DNA from 3 places in the Arthrobacter sp. LFS091 genome. Region 2 is predicted to be linked to each of the others. Evidence: predicted binding sites of a transcription regulator. Region 2 holds the regulator's gene; each other region holds the start of a gene.
What was found. Region 2 encodes HrcA, which represses chaperone genes, less so after heat shock. Its sites were predicted from a motif close to TTNGCACTCGNNNNNNNCGAGTGCNAA; they were not measured.
Positions count from the first base shown of each region.

Region 1: a site for HrcA is predicted at 2,070-2,096, ahead of ACNQOP_RS15605 (Hsp20/alpha crystallin family protein). Genes of this name have one in related genera too.
Region 3: a site for HrcA is predicted at 1,804-1,830, ahead of groL (chaperonin GroEL). Genes of this name have one in related genera too.

Region 1 is NZ_JBFPFP010000008.1:8,959-12,229, forward strand. Features, by position in the region: gene ACNQOP_RS15585 (flotillin family protein) at 1-311, shown strand, start outside; gene ACNQOP_RS15590 (hypothetical protein) at 304-540, shown strand; gene ACNQOP_RS15595 (hypothetical protein) at 562-939, opposite strand; gene ACNQOP_RS15600 (J domain-containing protein) at 936-1,337, opposite strand; gene ACNQOP_RS15605 (Hsp20/alpha crystallin family protein) at 1,564-1,986, opposite strand; gene ACNQOP_RS15610 (MerR family transcriptional regulator) at 2,130-2,573, shown strand; gene ACNQOP_RS15615 (DUF262 domain-containing protein) at 2,725-3,271, opposite strand, start outside.
Region 2 is NZ_JBFPFP010000001.1:403,659-406,929, forward strand. Features, by position in the region: gene ACNQOP_RS01870 (16S rRNA (uracil(1498)-N(3))-methyltransferase) at 1-93, opposite strand, end outside; gene dnaJ (molecular chaperone DnaJ) at 96-1,223, opposite strand; gene hrcA (heat-inducible transcriptional repressor HrcA) at 1,274-2,281, opposite strand; gene ACNQOP_RS01885 (DUF3097 domain-containing protein) at 2,512-3,271, shown strand, end outside.
Region 3 is NZ_JBFPFP010000008.1:217,342-220,612, reverse strand. Features, by position in the region: gene ACNQOP_RS16530 (uracil-DNA glycosylase) at 1-205, opposite strand, end outside; gene ACNQOP_RS16525 (DUF3263 domain-containing protein) at 313-648, shown strand; gene ACNQOP_RS16520 (LytR C-terminal domain-containing protein) at 698-1,315, shown strand; gene ACNQOP_RS16515 (cold-shock protein) at 1,486-1,689, shown strand; gene groL (chaperonin GroEL) at 2,014-3,271, shown strand, end outside.

The DNA.
Region 1 (3,271 bases), on a different contig from region 2:
GCATCAAGGCACGCGGTGAAGCGCTCGAAACCAACCAGGATGCCGTCATCTCCCAGCAGATCGCGGAGAACATGCCCGCGATCGTGTCGGCAGCCGCTGAGCCCTTCTCACGGATTGGGCAGCTGACAGTACTCAATGGTGGCGAGGGGCTGAACAGTATGGTGGGCGGAATCCTGTCCCAGGTGGGCAACTTCCTGCCGTCGCTGGCTTCGGCATTGCGGGGCAAGGAATCGCCTGCTCCTTCTCCCCGGCCGGCTCCGGTCAAGGCACCACCCGCTCAGTCCCCTTCCGGCAAGGCACCAGATGCCTAGAGCGGTGGATCGAAGTCTGACCGGAAAGATCGGCAGGGTCACAGGCACCGTCGCGCCTGGAACCATTGGCGAAGTCATGCTTCCCTTCCATGGCGGGACCAGCGCGTTCTTCGCCTACCCGTTCGACAAGACGAGTGTCTTTGCCGTGGGCGAGAAAGTTCTGGTGATCTACTTCGAACCGCCGCAATCGGTCTACGTGGACGAACTACCGGACGTCCTGCAGGAATAGCCGCCCTCGCGCGGCACGCCCTTACAACTGTGGCCCGTAGATGAACTCCTTGGCATGGTTGACCGCCTTCTTGAACGCGTCGTTCCGGAGTGTCACCTGCTCTCGACTCGCTCCCCCGCTGGGTTCCAGGAACGTGGTGGGTCCAGGCCGCAGCATCCAAATATCGCCGGCTGGCGGTAGGTAGAAGACGCCGAAGGATCTGTGCTCGGGGTCGTCGGTCCAGATAGGAACGACCGCCACGGCCGCGCCCGTATCGGGGTTGATCCACTGGGCACGGGGCATGGGCTGCTCATGGACCTCGGGATCGAGGAACGGCGCGGTCCCCCTCCCCCAGCGCTTCTCGAACCGTTCGTAGAAGGCCGGGATGATGTGGCCGTCGTAGGGACGCCATGCGCTCATGAATGTCTCCTTGGAAGTCGGGTGCTTCGGGGCAGGGGCTCCCATCGGGCCGGGCCAAACGACAGCGGTCCCTGCCCCGAGGTGGGACCGGGCGTAGCTTCCGGCGATCGATGGACTCGGACCTTCACAGGCGTCCCACGATCACCGGATGGAGCACTGGAGCGCCGCTCAAGGTCGTATGCCGCCCGCTTTCCTGGGTCCGACAAAACGACGTACGCCTGCATGATGGCGTGCAGTTCCTGGACGTCGCTCGCTGAGGGGGTGCCGCCGTCGTCGGCTGCTTGGCGCGTGTCCGGGTGGTGGGTGCGCAGCAGCGCCCGGTAGGCGCGTGCGATCTCGCGCGGGGTGGCGTCGGGTGTCACGTGCAGGGTGGCGTAGTGGTCTGGTTGGGTGTTCACTGCTGGTTCCGGGTGGGATGCGGTGGATGGGAGATGGCCCCCGGCCGAAGCCGAGGGCCATCCGATCGGGAGGCGACGTCAGGGGCCGCGTTTTCCTCTGCGCGTCAAGCGCTGTGGCGTGGCGCGAAGCCTGCGCCCATTTTCCGATGCTGCGGCCGATCCGAAGCTCCCGTCCTGCGCTCCGCTGAGGGCCACCCCCGGGCGAGCCCTCAGCGGAGAGGGTGGATTACGCGTTAATTTCTTGTCGTTGCTCGTTGGACGTGATTTCGATGCGCCGGGGCTTGGCCTTCTCGGCGACGGGGATGCGGAGTGTCAGCACACCTGCGTCGTAGCTGGCCTTGACGCCGTCGGTGTCCAGGGTGTCGCCCAGGATCAGTTGGCGGCTGAAAACGCCTTGGGGGCGTTCGGCGGCGATCAGTTCGGTGTTCTCGCCCGCTGGCGACTTCCGTTCTGCCTTAACGGTCAGGACGTTGCGCTCGACGTCGAGGTCCACCGATTCAGGATTCACACCAGGCAGATCGAAAGCGACCACAAACTCTTCGCCTTCCTGCCAGGCGTCCATCGGCATGCCGGCGGGGCGTGCTGTTGTGCCAAAAACCTGTTGGGCGAGCCTGTCGAATTCGCGGAACGGGTCAGTGCGCATCAGCATTTTGTTCTCACTCCTTAGATCTTGATGCTGACTCTTCTGTTGGTCCAGCCTTCCAGATCTGTGTTGGCTGGTATATATTTTTTATAGCACTGGTGAGAGAGTGGTGCAAGTAGGTTTTCGGAAGAATTTTGGAGAGGTTTCGGATGGGTACTACGGACAGTTCCGTAGAAGAGCACGACGGCGGACTGGGTGCCGCCGCTGCCGGCGGTGGCTCTGGTGGCGCTGATGATCGGGACGCCCGGGGCGTCTACGCGATCTCGGTGGCGGCGGAACTTGTTGGCACGGGCCAGCAAAACATCCGGCTGTACGAACGTAAAGGGCTACTCACCCCCGAGAGGACCGACGGCGGCACCCGCCGCTACAGCGAACGGAACCTGGCGACCCTGCGCCGGATCGGGGTGTTGCTGGATGAGGGGCTGAACCTGGCAGGCGTGAAGCTGGTGTTGGAACTGGAGGCCGAGAACCAAGGGCTGACGGAGGACAACCGGGGGCTGGCCCAGGACAACGAAGGGCTGCGGGAAGACAACCGGGGGCTGCGGAGGGATTTGAAGGCTGCGCGGGCGAGCAACACCGGCACTGGCGCATGAAATTGATTACATGCCGGGCAGGCCGGACTATGGCAAAACGCAATCCAGCAACGGTCACGTCACCTTCCCTGCCCCTGCGAGTTGCTACGAAGATTCAAAGGAGACTGATGGGACGGACACTACCTCCTCACGGCAGCGCCAGCCAGAGGCGTCACTCGGTCGTGGTTAGCATGGTTGGAACGGGCTCATCGCCTTCCATCAGATCTGAAAAGTAGGGCCAACGGTCGAGAGCCCAGACGGCAATGTTCTCGGACCTGGCTTCAATCGTCTCGGCGTTCCACTCGTCGTAATGGGTGTAGACGTGCTTCGTGGAAGAAAAGACTGTTTCCGTGCTCAACAGGCGTCGAGCGTCCTCCCAGTCCATTGCGCCCTTGGTCGAGTTAGCCCCCGGCGAAAGAGGCACAAGATTGCCCCAAGTATTGACTAGACGATCAAAATCTTCTTTGGACACCGTTTCGAGCCAGGCACCCTTTTGCGACTGCGGCATGACATGGTCAACGGTGATTACTGGAAGTTCTTTCATGACGTCCACGGTTGATACTGAGCGCTCATATTCTGCAAGCACGTACCGGCATATCTTCCGCTTGTAGAGGTTATCCGTGAGGATGGCCGTCCTGACTTCGTCGTCCTTGGGATATACAACCGTGGTCGAGACGATAGCCTTGCGCACTGCTTTAGGGTCGGCACCCGCAGTTCCC
Region 2 (3,271 bases):
GTGGCGCGCCTCCGGGCCTTCCAGTACAAACACGGAACCAGGCCCCAGGTGGCTGAGGTTGCCTGCCTGGGTGAAGAAGACGGGGTTGCTCACCGCTACAGGTTACCGAGCTTGTCCCGCAGTTTGGCGAACATGCCGCCGCTGGCAACGAGCTTTCCCTCGGTGAACTGCTCTCCCCGCAGTTTGGCGAGCTGCTGGAGCAGCTCCTCCTGGGCGGCATCGAGCTTGGTAGGCGTTTCGACGTGCAAATGCACCTTGAGGTCGCCTCGGCCATAGCCGCGAAGGTGGGTGACGCCAAGCCCGCGAAGAGTGATGATTTCGCCTGACTGGGTTCCCGCCTTGACGTCGATGTCCTGTGCTCCGTCGAAGGTGTCCAACTGAAGTTCCGTACCCAGGGCAGCGGCTGTCATGGGCACGCTCAGGGTTGCGTGCAGGTCGTCGCCTTCACGCATGAACATGGAGTCGTTGTTGACGCGGATTTCGACGTAGAGATCGCCGGCCGGGCCGCCCGCGGGGCCGGCTTCACCCTGGCCGGACAACTGGATCCGGGTACCGGTGGCAACACCGGCAGGAACCTTGATGGTGAGGGAACGACGACTGCGGATGCGACCCTGCCCGCTGCACTCGTTGCAGGGGTCCTTGATGACCGTGCCGAAGCCCTCGCAGGAGCCACAGGGTGCCGTGGTCATGACCTGGCCGAGAATGGACCGGACAGCCCGCTGGACCTGGCCGCTGCCACCACAGATGTCACACCGTTCAGGATGGGTACCAGGGCGGCAGCAACTGCCATCACACGTGGGGCACACAACGGCCGTGTCGACTTCGAGCTTCTTGTTGACGCCGAATACCGCATCCTTGAGGTCGATGCGGACGCTGATGAGGGCGTCCTGGCCGCGCCGGACCCGGGAAGCCGGGCCGCCATGGCCGCCACCGCCGCCAAAGAAGGTGTCGAAAATGTCCTGGAAGGCGAAGCCCTGGCCGGAATAACCGCCGCCGAAGCCGTTTTCGGTTCCGTTTTCATTACCGGTGGCGTCGTAGACACGGCGCTTCTGCGGGTCCGACAACACCTCGTAGGCGTGGGTCACTGCCTTGAACTGCTCCGCGACATCTTCCCCGGGGTTGACGTCCGGGTGAAGTTTCCGCGCCAACTTGCGGTACGCCTTTTTGATCTCTTCCCCGGTGGCTTCCGGAGAGACTCCCAAAACGTCATAGTGGCTGCTCAAAGTCGGTATCTCTTCCTTGTTGTACTGCGGATGTTTCCTCGGGCCGGTGTTCAACCGCCGAGAATGCGGGAAAGGTATCTGGCCACGGCCCGGACTGCGGCCATGGTGGTGGGATAGTCCATGCGGGTAGGGCCAAGGATCCCAACCTTGGCTCCGGAACCGTAGCCGGTGGCCACGACGGAAGCCTCGGCCAAACCGTCGTACGGGTTCTCCCGGCCGATGCTTACTGACACGCCCCGCGGATCATCGCCCATATCGGACAACAACCGCAGCATGACGACTTGTTCCTCAAGGGCTTCAAGCACCGGACCGATGCTCAAGGGGAAGTCCACATTGGAGCGGGCCAGGTTGGCGGTGCCTGCCATCAAGATCCGCTCTTCGCGGCTGTTGTCGCTCAGTGACTGCAGCCCGTGCGCAAGAGTCTGGGCCACGCCGCGAAGCTCGGGCGGGCAGAGGGCCACTACCGATGGAAGGACCTGTGGGAGAAGGTCCAGTTGCGTCCCGGCTATGCTTCCGAGGAACCGGGACCTCAGCAGCATCAATGCCTCGTTCGCAACATCTGATCCGGCATCGATGACCTTCTGGCCAACGCTGCCTGTGTCCGCAATGAGGACCACCAGGACCTGCTTTGGCGCAAGCAGCACGAACTCGACGTGGCGGACGACCGCCCGGCTCGAGTGCGGGTACTGCACGACGGCGACCTGGTTGGTCAGCTGGGAAAGGAGCCTCACGGTCCGCTCCAGGATGTCGTCCACGTCATCCGGGCCCTCGAGGAGGGAGTGGATGGCACGGCGCTCCGCGGCCGAAAGTGGCTTTACCTGGGAGATACGGTCCACAAACAGGCGGTAGCCCTTGTCCGTGGGAATGCGTCCTGCGCTGGTGTGGGGCGCCGCGATGAGTCCTTCTTCTTCCAGGACAGCCATGTCATTGCGGATGGTGGCACTGGAAACACCGAGGTGGTGGCGCTCGACAAGGGCCTTGGATCCAACGGGTTCCCTGGAATGCACGTAGTCTTCAACGATGGCACGCAGCACTTCCAACTTGCGTGGCTCACTCATTGCTCCACCTCCTGACGACGTCCGTGGTCGTGGCGACCGGCGACTGCGGCACGCCCGCCGGGCCTCCGCACTTAGCACTCAACATGCCCAAGTGCTAACAAGTCTATTATGGGCCACCCCGTTGCTAGCATTGAAAACGCCCGTATTCAGCTTCCGGCGTGCAGGTTCGGCAGCTTCGCAACCCAAACGGCTCCCCCACCCATCAAGTACTCAAAGGTAGGAAATATCCCTTGGCTTTCGACAATTGGGGTCCACAGGATCTGACCGCTCCCGCCAAACGCCAGCTTCCTGAGGTAGCGGTCCAGCGGGGAATGGTCCTTGAAGACGTCCAGTCAGGATGGGTGGGTGAAGTGACCAGGGTGGAGAAGACCGGCGGCATGCATATCGTGTCCTTGGAGGACCGGCGTGGTAAGTCCAAATCGTTCCAGTTGGGATACGGCTTCCTGCTCGAAGGCCAGCCCATCCGCCTGATGCCTCCAGCAGTCCGGCAGTCGCCGTCGGCCGCCCAGCCGGGCCGTACCGCCTCAGGTTCCGTCAAGGTGCAAGGCCAGCGCGCACAGGTGGCCAAGGCCAGCCGCATCTGGGTGGAAGGAAAGCACGACGCCGAACTGGTCGAGAAGGTCTGGGGTGACGATCTCCGGGTCGAAGGGATCGTGGTTGAGCCCTTGCATGGCGTGGACGACCTCGCGTCCGCCATTGCGGATTTCAACCCCGGCCCGGACCGCCGCCTCGGGATCCTGGTGGACCACCTGGTCCAGGGATCGAAAGAATCCCGCATCGCCGCCGAGGCCATGGCCTGTCCCGGAGCCGCTGGAAACGTCCTCATTGTGGGACATCCGTACGTGGATGTGTGGCAAGCCATCAGGCCCAAGGTGTTGGGCATTGAGAAGTGGCCCACAGTACCGCGTGGCATGGATTGGAAGACCGGCATCCTCCGCGCCTTCGGCTGGCCGCACGAGACCGCCGAGGACATCGGGTTGGGCTGGCAAA
Region 3 (3,271 bases), on a different contig from region 2:
CGGCTGCCGGCAGGACCTGGCGCCCTTTGGCGGCCTGGCCGGCAACGAACGCGAGGGCGGCGCGGAGTTGGTCTTCCACGGGCAACAGGGCGTCCGCCCAGTCGGGCGCCATCAGCTCTTCCAGCGGACGGTCGATCAGTTCCGCGAAGTCGCTATCCGCCACGCCAGCCGGTTCAAGTTCAAACAGTGCATCCTCGCCAGTCATCACGCCATTGTCCCCCGCGCCTGCCAGGCGGGGCGAATGACAGCGTTGTTATTCACCCGTAACATAGGGGTAGGACAATTTCCCATCAAGCGTCGAAGGAGTATGCCGTGGCGGAACCAGCACCGGAACCGATGGCGCAGCAGGCGACAGGTTTTTCCCTCGAGGACCTCGCGGCTGAAACCCGCAGCGAATCGCCCCTCAGTGAACGCGACCAGCAAATGCTGGCACTTGAACGGCAGTGGTGGAAGTACGCAGGCGCCAAGGAACAGGCTATCCGTGAGCTGTTCGATCTCTCCGCTACGCATTACTACCAGATCCTGAACGCGCTGATCGATACCGAGGACGCGTTGGCCCACGATCCCATGCTCGTCAAGAGATTGCGTAGACTACGTACGTCCCGCCAACGTGCGCGGACGGCACGTCGCTTGGGGTCCGACGCGTAAATCGCCAGGCTGATCTGTCAGCAGCAACCAGCAAGGACAACGCTTCACCATGACCAAATTTGCCAGGGATGAATTCGACCAGGTTCCGCAAAACACCAATCGCCAGGGCGTCCACCGCGACGCCCAGGAGACTGCCCGCCCTGCCTTGTGGCCGGTCCTCACAGTCGGAGCTGTCGCTCTGGTGCTGGGCCTGGTGGCCTTCCTGATCCTTCCAAACCTCGGCGTGGTGGGCCCCAGCGCCTCCTCGAATGTCTCGACGCCGGCACCCCAGCAGAGTACTGATACCTCGCCTTCTGCGGCGCCCAGCGAACCGGCTCCCACGGCTTCGGGTGAACCGAGCCCTGAGGCGTCACCGTCCAACGTTCCGTCCGCTACTCCGTCCTCGGCTCCGGTAGACAAGACCATTCCCGTGGCTGTCTACAACGGCGCTGGCACGGCTGGCCTGGCAGGCCGGGTGGCCGGTCTGGTACAGGGCGATGGCTGGACGCTGAGCACAGTTGGGAACTGGGGTGGCCTGCCGCAGCAGACCTCCGTGATCTTCTACAACACCCCTGCGCAGAAGGCCAACGCTGAAGCGTTGGGAACCCTGCTGCGCATTCAGTCGATCGTTGAGTCCCCGGAAATCCAGCAGCCCCTGGTGGTTGTTGCCGGTCCCGGATACCAGTAGCGGACCGCTGTAGGAGCACCTTTGAGCCCCAACTCGGTTAAGCATCAATAACAAAACCGAAGCACTGCCGCCCACCGGCAGCGCCGCAGGAGTGACTGTGGTTACAGTGGATTGATTCCGGTACGGAGATCCCGGCAACCGGTCTTGGCTACTGCGAAAGTGTGGGCATCATGGCATTGGGAACCGTCAAATGGTTCAACGCCGAAAAGGGCTACGGATTCATCACTGTGGATGAGTCCGGCGACGACGTTTTTGTGCACTGGTCCGCCATCCAGATGGATGGCTTCCGGGCCCTCGAGGAGGGCCAGCGGGTGGAGTTCGAATTGGGGGAAGGACAGAAGGGGCCGCAGGCAGAAGGCGTGCGCGTCGCCTAGCTCTGGGGCAGGCCAACGCCTGACCGGCTCAGCTCATGGCTGAAACCCCCTTGATTTCCGTCGCAAAGACGCATTCCTGCTTGCACTCTCCCCGGTCGAGTGCTAATTATTGATTTAGCACTCCTACGGTTCGACTGCTAAGTATGGCCCGGCTTACGCCGGTCCCGATCGGCTGCCGGATCGCTGGAGGATCAAGAAAAACCTTGGTGTGGTGAGGTTCGGAGCGCGGGGCATACATAGGCCGCAAGCAAAGGACCGTCCGTCGCGGGCACCGCATCTGACAGGTACCTTCTTAACGACTGTCCCGAAAGGACTACCGCCGTTATGGCCAAGATCATTGCATTTGATGAAGAGGCACGCCGCGGCCTCGAGCGGGGCCTGAACATCCTCGCTGACGCCGTTAAGGTCACCCTCGGCCCGCGTGGACGCAACGTCGTCCTCGAAAAGAAGTGGGGCGCCCCCACGATCACCAACGATGGCGTTTCCATCGCCAAGGAGATCGAGCTGGACGACCCTTACGAGAAGATCGGTGCAGAACTGGTCAAGGAAGTTGCCAAGAAGACGGATGACGTCGCTGGCGATGGTACGACCACTGCAACCGTCCTCGCCCAGGCACTGGTGAAGGAAGGCCTGCGCAACGTTGCCGCCGGCGCCGACCCGCTGTCCCTCAAGCGCGGCATCGAGAAGGCTGTTGAAGCAGTCATCAACGAACTGCTGGCCTCTGCCAAGGAAATCGAAACCAAGGAAGAGATCGCAGCCACGGCTTCCATCTCCGCCGGTGACCCGGAAATCGGCAGCCTGATCGCCGAAGCCCTGGACAAGGTGGGCAAGGAAGGCGTCATCACGGTCGAGGAATCCAACACCTTCGGCTTGGAGCTCGAGCTCACCGAGGGCATGCGCTTCGACAAGGGCTACATCTCCGCTTACTTCGTCACCGACGCAGAGCGCCAGGAAACGGTCCTCGAAGACCCGTACATCCTGATCGTCAACTCCAAGATCTCCAACGTGAAGGAACTCGTCACGGTTCTGGAGAAGGTCATGCAGTCCAACAAGCCGCTGCTGATCATCGCCGAAGACATCGAGGGCGAGGCCCTGGCCACCCTGATCGTCAACAAGATCCGTGGCACCTTCAAGTCCGTCGCCGTCAAGGCCCCGGGCTTCGGTGACCGCCGCAAGGCCCAGCTGGCCGACATCGCCATCCTCACCGGCGGCCAGGTCATCTCCGAAGAAGTTGGCCTCAAGCTCGAAAACGCTGGCCTGGAACTCCTCGGCACCGCCCGCAAGGTTGTTGTCACCAAGGACGAGACCACCATCGTTGAAGGTGCCGGCGACGCCGAGCAGATCGCAGGCCGCGTGGCCCAGATCCGTGCCGAGATCGAAAACTCCGACTCCGACTACGACCGCGAGAAGCTGCAGGAGCGCCTGGCCAAGCTGGCCGGTGGCGTTGCAGTCATCAAGGCCGGTGCCGCAACCGAAGTTGAGCTCAAGGAACGTAAGCACCGCATTGAGGACGCAGTCCGCAACGCCAAGGCTGCTGTTGAAGAAGGCATCGTTGCCGGTGGTGGCGTAGCCCTCATCCAGG